One region of the Cryobacterium sp. Hb1 genome, then DNA from elsewhere that is predicted to be linked to it. Evidence: predicted binding sites of a transcription regulator. Region 1 holds the regulator's gene; the other holds the start of a gene.
The links. The regulator HrcA, encoded in region 1, represses chaperone genes, less so after heat shock. The targets are predictions, from matches to a motif close to TTNGCACTCGNNNNNNNCGAGTGCNAA.
Positions count from the first base shown of each region.

Region 2: a site for HrcA is predicted at 3,623-3,649, ahead of groL (chaperonin GroEL). Genes of this name have one in related genera too.

Region 1 is NZ_SOHI01000032.1:46,810-53,778, forward strand. It holds gene ybeY (rRNA maturation RNase YbeY) at 1-375, opposite strand, end outside; gene E3T38_RS14125 (PhoH family protein) at 372-1,475, opposite strand; gene E3T38_RS14130 (HIT domain-containing protein) at 1,462-1,839, opposite strand; gene E3T38_RS14135 (16S rRNA (uracil(1498)-N(3))-methyltransferase) at 1,859-2,599, opposite strand; gene dnaJ (molecular chaperone DnaJ) at 2,601-3,707, opposite strand; gene hrcA (heat-inducible transcriptional repressor HrcA) at 3,787-4,806, opposite strand; gene E3T38_RS14150 (DUF4870 domain-containing protein) at 5,270-5,677, shown strand; gene hemW (radical SAM family heme chaperone HemW) at 5,674-6,897, opposite strand; gene E3T38_RS14160 (DUF1990 family protein) at 6,948-6,969, opposite strand, start outside.
Region 2 is NZ_SOHI01000017.1:34,348-41,316, reverse strand. It holds gene E3T38_RS06175 (aldehyde dehydrogenase family protein) at 1-242, shown strand, start outside; gene E3T38_RS06170 (GMC family oxidoreductase) at 291-1,871, shown strand; gene groL (chaperonin GroEL) at 1,951-3,579, opposite strand; gene E3T38_RS06160 (DUF3048 domain-containing protein) at 3,721-4,773, opposite strand; gene E3T38_RS06155 (cold-shock protein) at 4,845-5,048, opposite strand; gene E3T38_RS06150 (LytR C-terminal domain-containing protein) at 5,331-5,894, opposite strand; gene E3T38_RS06145 (DUF3263 domain-containing protein) at 5,951-6,268, opposite strand; gene msrB (peptide-methionine (R)-S-oxide reductase MsrB) at 6,497-6,898, shown strand; gene E3T38_RS06135 (nitroreductase) at 6,903-6,969, shown strand, end outside.

The DNA.
Region 1 (6,969 bases):
ATCAAAGCCGAGCAGGTGCAGCACGCCGTGGGTGGTGAGCAGCAGCAGTTCATCGAGAGTACTGTGGCCGGCGGTTTCCGCCTGCTCCTTGGCGACTTGCGGGCAGAGCACAATGTCACCGAGCAGACCCGGCGGGGTTTCCTCCTCCTCGGTACCGGGGCGCAGTTCGTCCATCGGGAAGCTCAGCACGTCGGTGGGGCCGGGTTCATCCATCCACTGCACGTGCAGCTGTTCCATGGCGCCCTCATCGACGAGCACGATGGCAAGCTCGGCATCGGCGTGCACGTGCATGGTGTCGAGCGCGAAGGCAGCGAGGCGCAAAATGGCGGCTTCATCGACCGGGATAGCCGACTCGTTGTTCACTTCGATGCTCAACTGGAACTCCGTTTCGGGGTGCGGCCCGAAGCGCTCGTGCGCTGGGGGCCACGGGTGGCAAATTCTCGGGCTTCAGCCGTCTCTTGGCGAAGGGCCTGCTTCTGCGCGTCGTACTCGGTGTAGGCATCGACGATGCGCCCAACTAGCGAGTGCCGCACGACATCGGCGCTGGTCAAGTAAGCAAAATGGATATCGTCGATCCCGTCGAGCACGCGCGTGACCAGTTTCAGGCCGCTCGTGCCGGCCGGCAGGTCGATCTGGGTGACGTCTCCGGTGATGACCATCTTCGAGCCGAACCCCAGGCGGGTCAGGAACATCTTCATCTGCTCCGGCGTGGTGTTCTGGGCTTCGTCGAGCACGACAAAGCTCGCGTTGAGGGTGCGCCCGCGCATGTAGGCCAGCGGTGCCACCTCGATCGTGCCAGCAGCGAGTAATTTGGGAATGAGCTCGGGGTCGAGCATTTCGCCGAGCGCATCGTAGAGCGGGCGCAGGTACGGGTCGATCTTGTCGGTAAGGGTGCCGGGCAGAAAACCCAGTCGTTCCCCAGCCTCCACGGCCGGGCGAGTCAGGATGATGCGCTCGACCTCTTTGTTCTGCAGCGCCCGCACCGCTTTGGCCATGGCCAGATAGGTCTTGCCGGTTCCGGCCGGGCCGATGCCGAATACGATCGTGTTGTCGTCGATCGCGTCGACATAGTCCTTCTGCCCGATCGACTTGGCCCGAATGCTCTTGTTCCGTGCTGTGAGGATGGGAGCGCCCAGTTGGGCGGATGGACTCACCGAACTGTCGGCAGCGAGCATCCGCGCTGACGTGGCGACCTCGGTCTCGCCGAGATCATGGCCAGTGCGCAGTGCCAGCTGCAGTTCCTCGATCAGCCGACGCACTGCCGCCACCTCGCCAGCCGTGCCGCTCAGGGTGACCTCGTTGCCGCGCACGTGCACGTCCACCTTGGGGTGGGCAGTCTCGATGATACTCAGATAGCGATCTTCGGGCCCGAGCAGGCGCACCATGGCAACGCCATCGATGGTGAAGCGCAACTCGGTGGTGTCACTGGCGGCGGAGTAGCCGGAATTCGCGTTGTGAGGCTCAGAGGGCGCCAAGCGAGTCCTCCCCTAGGGATTCGGTCGGTTCCTGACTGCCCAGCACATGGGCGTGTACGTGGAACACGGTCTGGCCGGCGGCCGCCCCGGTGTTGAAGACGAGGCGGAACTGCCCGTTGGTTCGTTCGGCAGCGATGCGCTCGGCTACCGAGACGAGTTCGGCCAGAAGCACCGGGTTGCCTGCGGCCAGTTCGACGACGTTCTGATACTGCGGGTCTTTGGTGGTGATGACAACGTGCACCGGAGCTTTCGGAGCAATGTCGAGGAACGCGATGATGTGTTCGGTCTCGGCGACGATCGTCGCTGGAATCTCACGCGCGATGATGCGGCTGAAAATGGTCGGTTCGAAACCGGAATAAGACATGCCTCTATCTTAAGCGGCGCTACCAGCGGCCGAAGGTCGCATTGAGGATTGCGAGGGCAGCGGGACCGGCAGTCGACGTGCGAAGCACGGTGTCACCGAGGCGTACCTGGGTCGCGCCGGCTTGTTCCAGCAGGAGCAGCTCGGCCGGGGATATTCCACCCTCGGGCCCAACAACGAGCAGAATGTCGCGGTCGTCGGTGGGCGCGGCCACCTCGGTGAGGCGACCGCTCGCAGTCGGCTCGAGCAGCAGCATCCGTGTGGTGGCGGCGAGCACGGCCAGTTGTTTGGTGCTGGCGAGCGGTGCGACCTCTGGCAACCAAGCCCGAATGGACTGTTTGCTGGCCTCGCGCACAATGCTGATCCAGCGTTCGTGGCCTTTGGCTATCTTCGGGCCCTCCCATTTGGTGATGGAACGTGATGCGGTCCAGGGAATGACGCCGTCGACACCGAGTTCGGTGGCGGCTTGAACGGCAAGCTCGTCCCGATCACCCTTGGCGAGGGCCTGTACCAAACGGATGCGCGGCGTCGCCGCCGCAGTCTCGCTCGCGTCATCCACGCGCAGGGTCAACGCCGTAGCCTCCGCTGTCAGCACCGTACCCTGCACCAGCAACCCGGCTCCATTGCCTAAGCGCAGCCGGTCTCCGGGACGAACCCGGCTGACCGTGACCGCGTGCCGTGCCTCGGCGCCATCAACGGAAACGACCTCCCCCGGGCGACACTGCGCCGCCCGGAGCGTTTCCTGCAGATAGAAATGTGCCACGTCAGCCGAGGAACCGGTCGCGCAGCTTCGCGAACAAGCCCTGCTGGTACTGGCTCAGGGTGGGCGCTGGCGCTGCATAGCGGGCAGCGAATTGCTCGATCAGGTCGCGTTCCTTGTGGTCGAGCTTGGTGGGCGTAAGCACGTGGATGCCGATCTTCAGGTCGCCTCGCCCGCTGCCTCGCAGCTTGGTGATACCACGGTCCTTGATCGTGAGCACTTCTGAGCTTTGCGAACCAGCGCGAATCTCCACCTCGATATCACCGTCGAGAGCCTTCACGGTGACGTTGGTGCCGAGAATCGCACTCGTCATCGACACGTCGAGCGAGCACATGAGGTCGTCGCCGTCGCGACTGAACACGTCGTGGTGGCGCACCTTCATCTCGAGGTAGAGGTCACCGTTCGGGCCGGCGGCCGGACCGGCCTCTCCGCTGCCGGGCATCTGCAAGCGCAGGCCGGTGTCGACTCCGGCCGGAATATCCACCGGAACCGTGCGTCGGGCGCGCACGCGGCCCTGCCCGGAACAGGTCATGCACGGCGTCGCGATGATAGTGCCGTAACCGCGGCAGGAGCCGCACGGGCTCGACGTCATCACGTTGCCGAGCAGAGACCGAACGGCGCGCTGGATGCTGCCGGTCCCGTGGCAGATGTCGCAGGTGATCGGTGATGTACCGGGGGCGCAGCAGGAGCCCTTGCAGGTGTCGCAAACGATCGCGGTGTCGACCTCAAGGTCGCGGTGCGTGCCGAAGATGACCTCATCGAGGTCGAGTTCAACCCGGATGAGAGCGTCTTGGCCGCGTTCGCGGCGGGACCGCGGACCGCGGCTGTTGCCGCCTCCCCCACCGAAGAAGGTCTCGAAGATGTCGCCGAAGTTGCCAAAGTTCTGGCCGTCGAACCCGCCGTTCTGACCGCCACCCTGGTCGTATTTCTGACGCTGTTTCGCGTCGCTCAGCACGTCATAGGCATGGGTGATGCTTTTGAACCGTTCCGACGCTTCAGCGCCGGGATTCACGTCGGGGTGCAGTTCACGGGCAAGGCGGCGGTAGGCCTTTTTGATTTGGTCGGTGGTTGCGTCGCGGTCAACGCCGAGAGCTTCGTAGTGGTCAGCCAAAGGTGGCTCTCCTTGAGTTTTTTATGATTATGATTCTGGTTCTGGTGATGTGGTCTCTGCCGCCGAGGCGGCAACAGCTTTAGGTCTCGCCGAGCAGGCGGGAGAGGTAGCGAGCGACGGCGCGCACCGCCGCCATGTTATTGGAGTAATCCATGCGCGTGGGACCAAGCACGCCCAGGCGGGCGAGGTTGCCGTTCGCGCTGTAGCCGCTGGTCAACACGCTTGCCTCGGGCAGGCCGAACGCCGCGTTCTCCCGGCCAATGCTCACCGAAACTCCGTGTTGGTCGGTCTCCATTTCGCCGAACAGCCGCAGCAGCACCACCTGCTCTTCGATGGCTTCGAGCACCGGGTAGATGCTGCCGGAGAAATCTTCCTCGGTGCGCACAAGGTTCGCTGCCCCGGCCATGACCAGTTTATCCTGGCGGTTGGCGCCGATTTGGTCGGCGAGGGTGCTCGTGATGAGGTCGATGAGCGGTTGCAACATCGGCGCGCCCGGCCACACGCTCGCGGCGAGGGCGGCTCTGGCCTCGGCCATGCCGAGTCCAACGACAGCAACATTGAGTCGGGCGCGCACCTCGACGAGGGTCTGCTCATCGAGCGCCCACGGCAGATCGATCACGCGCTGTTCCACCCCGCCAGAATCCGTGATCAGCACCGACAGGATGCGCGTCTCGGTCAGCGGCACGAACTCGATGTGCCGTACCTTGGCGCGAGACACAGAGGGATACTGCACGAGCGCGACCTGATGAGTGAGCTGGGAGAGCAGTCGTACACTGCGCACGAGCACTTCGTCAAGGTCGGCGGCGTGACCCAGAAAGGTTTCAATGGCTTGACGTTGCGCCGGCGTGAGTGGCCGCAGATCAGCGAGGTGGTCGACGAAAACTCGGTAGCCCTTATCGGTGGGGATGCGCCCCGACGAGGTGTGCGGCGCCGCGATCAGGTCTTCTTCTTCGAGGAGGGCCATGTCGTTACGAATGGTCGCAGCGGAGACGCCGAAGGCGTGCCGATCAACGATGGATTTGGAGCCGACGGGTTCACGAGAGGCAACGTAGTCCTGCACGATGACGCGCAACACATCGAGGCCACGGTCGGAAACCATTGCGCCCACCTTCCTGATTCGTGAGGTCCAGCTTGAGTTCTGCGGATGCCGCTTACCGCGCGCTCTGAGGGTCACACGGGAAGGTACGTTTGCCAGCACATCGTTGGCACTCGCATCCACTGACTGCTAATCATATCGCGGCTGCCTGAACAGACCCATTGCCAGCAGTTCGAAGCGAGGGTTTAATTACGCGTATTCTGCCCAACACGTATGGTGAAGGGGACGATCATGAGCGATCCACAGTCACAATCTTTGAACGGCCCAAACAATCGTGAACCGAAGGTCGAAAAAGCCGCGGGACGGCCGAAACTACCGATATCCGTGGTCGATTCCGGTCAGTTCCCCACTGGCACGGTTAGTCTGGAGGGGGCAGGCGTGGCCACTGCACGACTGTATGAGTGGCTCCGGCGACTAAGCGTCGGAAGCGCCACGACCAGTTCAACTTACTCGAACAGGAGACCACATGTCCGAGAACGATCCGCGCACGAATCCCTATGAATCCACCCCGCCGCAAAATCCCTACTCGCAAAATATCCCTCGCCGGCCGATGAGCCCGGCGGACGAGAAGATGTGGGCGACTTTGATTCACGTCGGCGGCATTCTGCTCGTTTTTCTACCCAGCCTTATCGGTTACCTCATGCTGCGCGATCGTGGTCCGTTCATTCGCGCGCACAGCGCAACGGCGTTGAATTTTCAGATCACCCTGACGATCGTCTATGTGGTCGCAACCGCGTTGACGAGCATCCTGATCGGATACCTGATATTGCCGGTCGCCTTCGCCCTCGGCATCATTTTCTCGATCCTGGCCGCGCTGGCAGCCAATCGCGGCCAGGGCTACGCCTACCCGCTCACCATCAAATTCTTCAGCTAATCGCTGAGGCGCCGCACCACGGCGTCAGCCAGGAGTCGCCCGCGTAGGGTCAGTTCTACTGTTCCGGCAAGGGCGGCTCTGGCATTGATGAGTTCATCGGCGATCAAACCGGCGACCTCGACGCGCCCCGCCGCCGACAGCGATGCGACCGGGATTCCGGAGCGGATCCGGCTCTGCAAGAGGATGCGTTCGAGCTCACGGGTCGGCGCGTCGAGCGTCTCTCGGCCAGCGGCCGGTGACAGGCCGCCCCGCATCCGTTCGGAATAGGCCGCCGGATGCTTGACGTTCCACCAGCGCACACCGCCGACGTGGCTGTGGGCGCCGGGGCCGACGCCCCACCAGTCCTGGCCGGTCCAGTAGGCGAGGTTGTGCCGGGATCTGTGGGCGTCGCTCGTTGCCCAGTTGCTGACCTCGTACCAGTCGTACCCGGCGGCGGCGAGAAGTTCGTCGGCCAACTCGTAGAAGTCAGCCTGCTGGTCGTCGTCGGTCGGAGCGATCTCTCCGCGGCGAATCTGCCGGGCGAGCTTGGTACCGTCTTCGACGATGAGCGAATAGGCGCTCACGTGGTCGGGATGCAAACTGAGCGCCTGTTCGAGACTCGTGCGCCAATTCGCGAGGGACTCCCCCGGCGTGCCGTAGATCAGGTCGAGGCTCACGTCGAGCCCGGCGGCGCGGGCCCACTCCACGACGAGCGGCACCCGCTCGGGGTCGTGGGTGCGCTCCAGTGTGGCGAGCACGTGCGGCACGGCAGACTGCATGCCGAACGACACGCGCGTGAAGCCGGCATCAGCGAGGGCACCGAGGTAGGCGGCGTCGACCGAGTCTGGGTTGGCTTCGGTGGTGACCTCGGCGCCGTCTGCCAGGCCCCACTGCTCGCGCACCGCAGCGAGCATGCGGGTCAGGTCGGTCACCGGCAGTAGAGTCGGCGTGCCTCCCCCAAAGAACACCGTGGCGACTTCGCGTGCCGGCACGCCCGACGCGGTGAGGATGCGGGCGGCCGCATCGACCTCGAGCACGGCCTGGCTGGCATAGTCGCTTTGTTTGACGCCGCGCAGTTCGGTCGCCGTGTAGGTATTGAAGTCGCAATAGCCGCAGCGCACCCGGCAGAACGGCACGTGCAGGTACACACCGAAATCGCGTTCGGCCGCACTGACGGCCGCAGACGCGGGAAGGAGTCCGTCGGCGGGTGCTGGGTCGCCGACGGGGTGGGGTCCGGCCATGGGTAAAGCTCCAGTACGTTTGTTATTTGTTGCGCGTTATTTGATGCGCGTTATTTGATCGCGCCGACGGGA
Region 2 (6,969 bases), on a different contig from region 1:
TGGCCGGCGCAGTCTGGACCCAGGACGCCGGCAAGGCCCAGCGCGTGGCCAAGGCACTGCGCCACGGGACCGTCTGGATCAACGACTTCCACCCCTACCTGCCACAAGCGGAATGGGGCGGCTACGGCCAGTCGGGCGTGGGCCGCGAACTCGGTCCGATGGGCCTCGGCGAGTACCAGGAGACCAAGCACATCTACCAGAACACGGCACCAGCCGTGACGGGCTGGTTTCAGCGGCGCTAGCGGGCATCCGCTCACCGGTATGACAGGATCACCCAGGTTAGGAATCAATTGACCACTGCAACACCAGCTACTCCCACCGAATTCGACTACATCGTCATCGGGGGCGGATCGGCGGGGGCCGCCGTTGCCGCACGGCTCTCGGAGGACCCGACCGTTGAGGTCGCCCTCGTGGAGGCCGGTCCGGACGACCGCGGGATCGACGCCATTCTCCAGCTCGACCGCTGGATGGAATTGCTCGAGAGCGGCTACGACTGGGACTACCCCATCGAACCGCAGGAACACGGCAACTCTTTCATGCGGCACGCTCGCGCGAAAATCATGGGCGGCTGCTCGAGCCACAACTCCTGCATCGCCTTCTGGGCTCCCGCGGAAGACCTCGACGACTGGGCCGGCAAGCACGGCGCGACCGGTTGGGAGGCCGCCAACACCTTCCCGCTGTTCACCAAGCTGGAGACCAATGAAGACCAAGCTCCGCACCACGGCCAGGATGGCCCCGTGCACCTGATGAATGTGCCGGCCAACGATCCGTGCGGGGTCGCCCTGCTGGATGCCTGCGAGCAGGCCGGTATTCCGCGCACCGTGTTCAATGCGGGCACGACCGTGATCAACGGTGCGAACTTCTTCCAGATAAACCGTCAGGCTGACGGCACGCGGGCATCGTCCTCGGTCTCCTACATCCACCCGATCGTGGAGCGCCCCAATTTCACGCTGCTCACCGATCGGCGTGCTCGCAAGCTCATCTTCGACGAGAACAAACGCTGCACCGGCGTTGATGTCGTCGACGCCGCCTTTGGCAAGACGCACCGCCTGACTGCACGCGCCGAGGTCATCCTCTCGGCCGGCGCCATAGATTCACCGAAGCTGCTCATGCTCTCCGGTGTCGGTCCGGCGGAGCAGCTCGCCTCGTTCGGCATCGAGGTAATCGCGGACTCCCCCGGCGTCGGCGAGAACCTGCAGGACCACCCCGAAGGCGTCATTCAGTGGGAGGCCAAACAGCCAATGACTGACACCTCCACCCAGTGGTGGGAAGCCGGCATCTTCACCACGACCGAGGACGGCCTCGACCGTCCCGACCTCATGTTCCACTACGGATCCGTACCGTTCGACATGCACACCGCGCGCCAGGGGTACCCGACCACGGAAAACGGATTCTGCCTGACTCCGAACGTGACCCACGCCCGGTCACGCGGCACGGTGACGCTGCGCAGCAGCGACTACCGCGACAAGCCCAAGGTGGACCCACGCTACTTCACCGACCCGCACGACATGCGCGTGATGATCGCCGGTATCCGCAAGGCCCGCGTGATCGTCGGGCAGCCGGCCATGGCCGACTGGGCGGGTGAAGAGCTGTACCCCGGCATCGACGTACAAACAGATGCCGAGATCACCTCCTACATCGAGAAGACCCACAACACCGTTTACCACCCGGCCGGAACCGTGCGCATGGGCGCGATCGACGACATGTACTCGCCACTCGACCCGGAACTGCGCGTGAAGGGTGTCACCGGTCTTCGCGTCGCCGATGCCTCGGTGATGCCGGAGCTCGTCACCGTCAACCCGAACATCACCACAATGATGATCGGTGAGCGCTGCGCTGAGCTGGTGAAGGCGGCCCGCGCCATCCGCTAGCACGCAGACCGATAGATACATAAAAGTGGGCGCCTCCCGAAGGAGACGCCCACTTTTATGGTGTTGCTAGCGGCGGGACTTAGAAGTCCATGCCACCCGAGGGGTCGCCGGCCGGAGCCGAGTTCTTCTCGGGCTTGTCGGCGACGACGGCCTCGGTGGTGAGGAACAGTCCGGCGATCGACGACGCGTTCAGCAGCGCGGAACGGGTGACCTTCACCGGGTCATTGATTCCGGCAGCGATCATGTCGACGTACTCGCCGGTGGCGGCGTTGAGGCCCCATCCGACGGGCAGGTTGCGCACCTTGTCGGCGACAACGCCGGGCTCCATGCCCGCGTTGAGCGCGATCTGCTTGAGCGGGGCGTCGATGGCGACGCGCACGATGTTCGCGCCCGTTGCCTCGTCGCCGACGAGGTCAAGGACTGCCTTGCTCTCGAATGCGGTCTTGCCGGCCTGGATGAGTGCGACGCCACCACCGGCGACGATGCCCTCTTCAACGGCAGCCTTGGCGTTGCGCACTGCATCTTCGATGCGGTGCTTGCGCTCCTTGAGCTCAACCTCCGTAGCGGCTCCGGCCTTGATGACAGCAACGCCGCCAGCAAGCTTGGCGAGACGCTCCTGGAGCTTCTCACGGTCGTAGTCGCTGTCGGTGTTCTCGATCTCGGCACGAATCTGCGAGACGCGACCGGCGATGGCTTCGACGTCACCGGCACCCTCGACGATCGTGGTCTCGTCCTTGGTGATAACGACCTTGCGGGCGTTACCAAGCAGGTCGAGCGTGACGTTCTCGAGCTTGAGGCCGACCTCTTCCGAGATGACCTGTCCACCGGTGAGGATGGCGATGTCCTGCAGCTGAGCCTTACGACGGTCTCCGAAGCCCGGAGCCTTGACGGCGACGGACTTGAAGATGCCACGGATCTTGTTCACAACGAGCGTGGCGAGGGCTTCGCCGTCGACGTCTTCCGCAATGATGAGGAGCTGCTTGCCGGTCTGGATGACCTTGTCCACGATGGGGAGCAGGTCCTTGATGTTGGAGACCTTGGAGTTGACGATCAGGATGTAGGGGTCTTCGAAGACCGCTTCCTGACGATCAGGGTCGGTGACGAAGTACGCCGACAGGAAGCCCTTGTCGAAGCGCATGCCCTCGGTGAGCTCGAGCTCGGTGCCGAAGGTGTTCGACTCCTCGACGGTGACAACACCTTCCTTGCCGACCTTGTCGATGGCCTCGGCGATGATCGCGCCGATTTCGGTGTCTCCGGCGGAGATCGACGCGGTCGCGGCGATCTCTTCCTTGGTCTCGATCTCCTTGGCGCTGGCGACGAGCTCGGCGATGACAGCAGCCGTGGCCTTTTCGATACCGCGCTTCAGGCTGATCGGGTCAGCGCCGGCTGCGACGTTGCGCAGGCCTTCGCGAACCAGGGCCTGGGCCAGGACGGTTGCGGTGGTCGTACCGTCGCCGGCAACGTCATCCGTCTTCTTGGCGACCTCTTTGACGAGTTCCGCACCGATCTTCTCGTACGGGTCGTCGAGTTCGATCTCCTTGGCGATGGACACACCGTCGTTGGTGATCGTGGGGGCGCCCCACTTCTTCTCCAGAACGACGTTGCGGCCGCGCGGGCCGAGGGTGACCTTGACGGTGTCGGCCAGAATGTTCAGGCCGCGCTCAAGCCCACGACGGGCCTCTTCATTGAATGCAATGATTTTTGCCATATGTGTAACTCGTCCCTCCCGGACGTTCCAAACGATGATGGGGTTGGCACTCAGGTGACGAGAGTGCTAAATCGATTCTGGCACTCTGGGGTCGAGAGTGCAAGCGAGCATCTGGGGTTACGCCGGGCCAGCTACAGACCGTCAGGGAACGAGATCGGTCGAGCCGGTGCCGTTGGGCACCAATTGAAACCAGGTATTGCCCGGAGCTAGCCGAATTGTTACTCCATGAGCGTCGACGAGGCGGATCGGTGCGGTCTGAGAGCTCTTGCTCCAGGTGGCCGCAAGCGTCTTTCCACCGGTCGAAATCGACGCTTCGCCTGAAGCGATGAGCTCGGTCTTGGGGATGCTCTGGTCGACGGTGACGTCCACCCGCAGCACCACAACATTGGTGGCCGCCAGCTGCACACCGTCGCCGGTGAGGTCGGGCGCGCCGTCCTGCGCGCGCAGGTAAGCGGTGGCTTCAGCATTCCAGGTCCAGCTGCGGGCACTCGAGTTGGAGAACCGGGTGTTGATCACTGAAATCGGAGCGCCATCCACGACAGCGGACGCTCCGGCGAGCGTGGCTGCATAGGCGTACTGCTGGGCAGGCGGGGCAACTGTAACGTTGCGGTTAGCGAATTCCGAGGCGGCGAGGATTACGTTGTGCGGGGCCGCAGTAGCTTTCGATCGGGAGAACAAACCGGTCGTGTCGTAGTCGAAGATGGCGCTGATCTGACCGGTCGCGGTCATGGCCTCGACGAATCGCTCCTGGCCGCCCGAATACGAAACGAGTCCGCCGAACGGGGCGATAATATCGGGGTCCATCGGGCGGATCGACCGTACCGGCCCGACCTGGTCAGGAATGCTCGACTGCCACACGGCGACGTACCGGGTGATGCCACCTTCGACCAGTTCTTCGAACACGAGGTCGGTGCGGTCGATCGCGACCTGCGGGCGGGCGGCCACGTGGTTGTCGATCTTGGCCGCGAGGGAGGGGTGCGCCGACGACCCGACTGCCACAGCAATGCCGGTGAGCGGTGCGATCTCCGTGGCGGCGGGAGCAACATAGCCCGAAGCCCAAGCGGGGGTTGGAGTCCGGGTCGGCGTCGCAGTACTGCCGGAGCATCCGCTCAGCAGCAGTGCCGGCACGATCAGAGTGAGCAGGACCGCGGATTTCAACGGTCGTGTCGTGCGGGCTGTCTTTTTCTCGGTCACCGGTAAACACTAATGCCGCCCGTTGCAGCGGGCGGCATTAGGTGGGGGACAGACCCCGATTACGGGGTGGGTCAGGCCGGTCGAACCGATTCAGCCTGGGGGCCTTTCGCTCCGGCACCGACCTCGAAGACTACCTGCTGGCCTTCTTCAAGAACCTTGTACCCGCTCATGTCGATGGCGGAGTAGTGGACGAAAACGTCTTGCCCTCCCCCATCGACAGTGATGAAGCCGAAACCCTTTTCAGCGTTGAACCATTTCACGGTTCCGTTCGCCATGTGTTACTCCTTGCTCAATTTCGACGGCACCGCCCATTGGCTGTTCCGGGCCCTGTCGCAAAAACTGCGTTCATTCTGTGCGAGCAGCAAATCCCCGAGAGCAAGTCTTCTGTTTCAAGTTACCTACTGGTGCAAGTTACCTTGGGCGAGCGTTCTTGATCCGGGCGGGTATTGCCCGAACAAAATGTTTGACCAAGTCCAGATAGTACTGAAGCCACGGCGAAAGAACAGGGGCTTGACGAACCGGGCAATGCCCACTAAGCCCGAAGTTTTGACTGCCTGTCAGCCTGCTGGCAGCACGTAATCGTTGCCGACGACGACGGTGAGGGCCGCTCCCGAATCGACGAAGCTGGTCGAGGCAACGATCTTCGATCCCGGCAGTGAAGCCGCGACGCCGCGTGCGGCGCCTTCTTGGCTGGCATCGGCGTAATAAACGACGGTAATCGGTTCGGTGTCGGTGCTCGCGTTACCGGTGGCGCTGACCACCCAGCCAGCGGCGGTAAGCGTGTCGCTGACGGATGCTGCGACGCCGTTGGTCGCGGAGCCGTTCAACACATTCACGGTCAGCGCCGGGTCGACGGTCGCTTCGGCCGTCGGAATAGCGGTCTCGGTGGGGACCGGAGTCGAGCCGGGCGACGACAGGCCGGGGAAACTGGAAAAGTCGAGGCGGTTGTTGATCGCGAAGATTCCGACCACTCCGACCGCGATCAAGAGCACGGTGGCGCCGAGCGCCCACCAGAACCCGATCCAGCCGCGGCCCCTTCTACGGGGAGCGCGGTGGGCACCGACTCGGTCGAGGGCATGCATCTGGGTGTCGAAACGGTCTTTCGCAAATTTTCGCGCCATAGTGATTGGATCCTTGATTGGCCGGTCGCCCCATGCCGGCGAAATGCGGTCAGGTACTAGTCGTGAGCGGGCAGCGAACGACTGGCGCGCGCCTCGGATCGGGCGGAACGCATCCGCTGCAGTCGGTTCACGAGCATCGGGTCGAAGGCCAGTGCCAACGGTGAGTCGACCAGCGCCGCCAATAGCTGATAGTAGCGCGCGGCCGAGAGACCGAAGGTGGCGCGGATAGCCTCTTCTTTGGCGCCGACATGCCGCCACCATTGACGTTCAAAGGTGAGCACGGCTGCATCGCGTTCGCTGAGTTGGGTCAAATCCGGTGCGCTTCTGGCGGGCGGAGCGGGAGGTTGTGCGTGGGTCGGTGTTCTCTCACTCATTGATGTTTCTTTCCCCCAAAACAGTTTTGACGGAACATCCGACGCACTCATCCTATTTGCGAGCGACTGGATGTTGTCTCCGGCACGCCCGGAACGCCGGAGTTGCGGGGTCTATCGCCGTGCAAACACTGCGAAACGGCCGGGCCTGGAATGCGGGTACTGCCATGCGAGTTTAGGCTGAGTAGACGTTGTCCGTTTGTGGACGGCCGGATCGAAGGGACATCCACCATGGACTACGCAATCAAGAAGTCAAACAGCGAGTGGCGCTCCGAACTGGGCGACGAAAAATTCGCTGTGCTGCGCGAGGCTGGTACCGAGCGCCCCGGCACCGGCGAGCTGCTCGACGAGAGTCGGGCCGGCACCTACACCTGCGGCGCCTGTGACGCCGAGCTGTTCAAGAGCGGCACCAAGTTCGATTCCGACTGCGGCTGGCCAAGTTTTTACGAGTCGGTACGACCCGAAGCGGTCGAACTGCTCGAAGACCGTTCGCTCGGCACCGTGCGCACGGAGGTCCGCTGCGCAAACTGCGGCTCACATCTAGGTCACGTATTTCCCGACGGATTTGGCACCCCGACCGGCGATCGCTATTGCATGAACTCGATCTCGCTCACCTTCACGCCCGCCGAGTAGAGCGGTGAGCCTGCCTCCCTCAACAACGAATGTTGTTCCGTCTGCGGTGTTCCAAGCCGTCAATTGCCGGC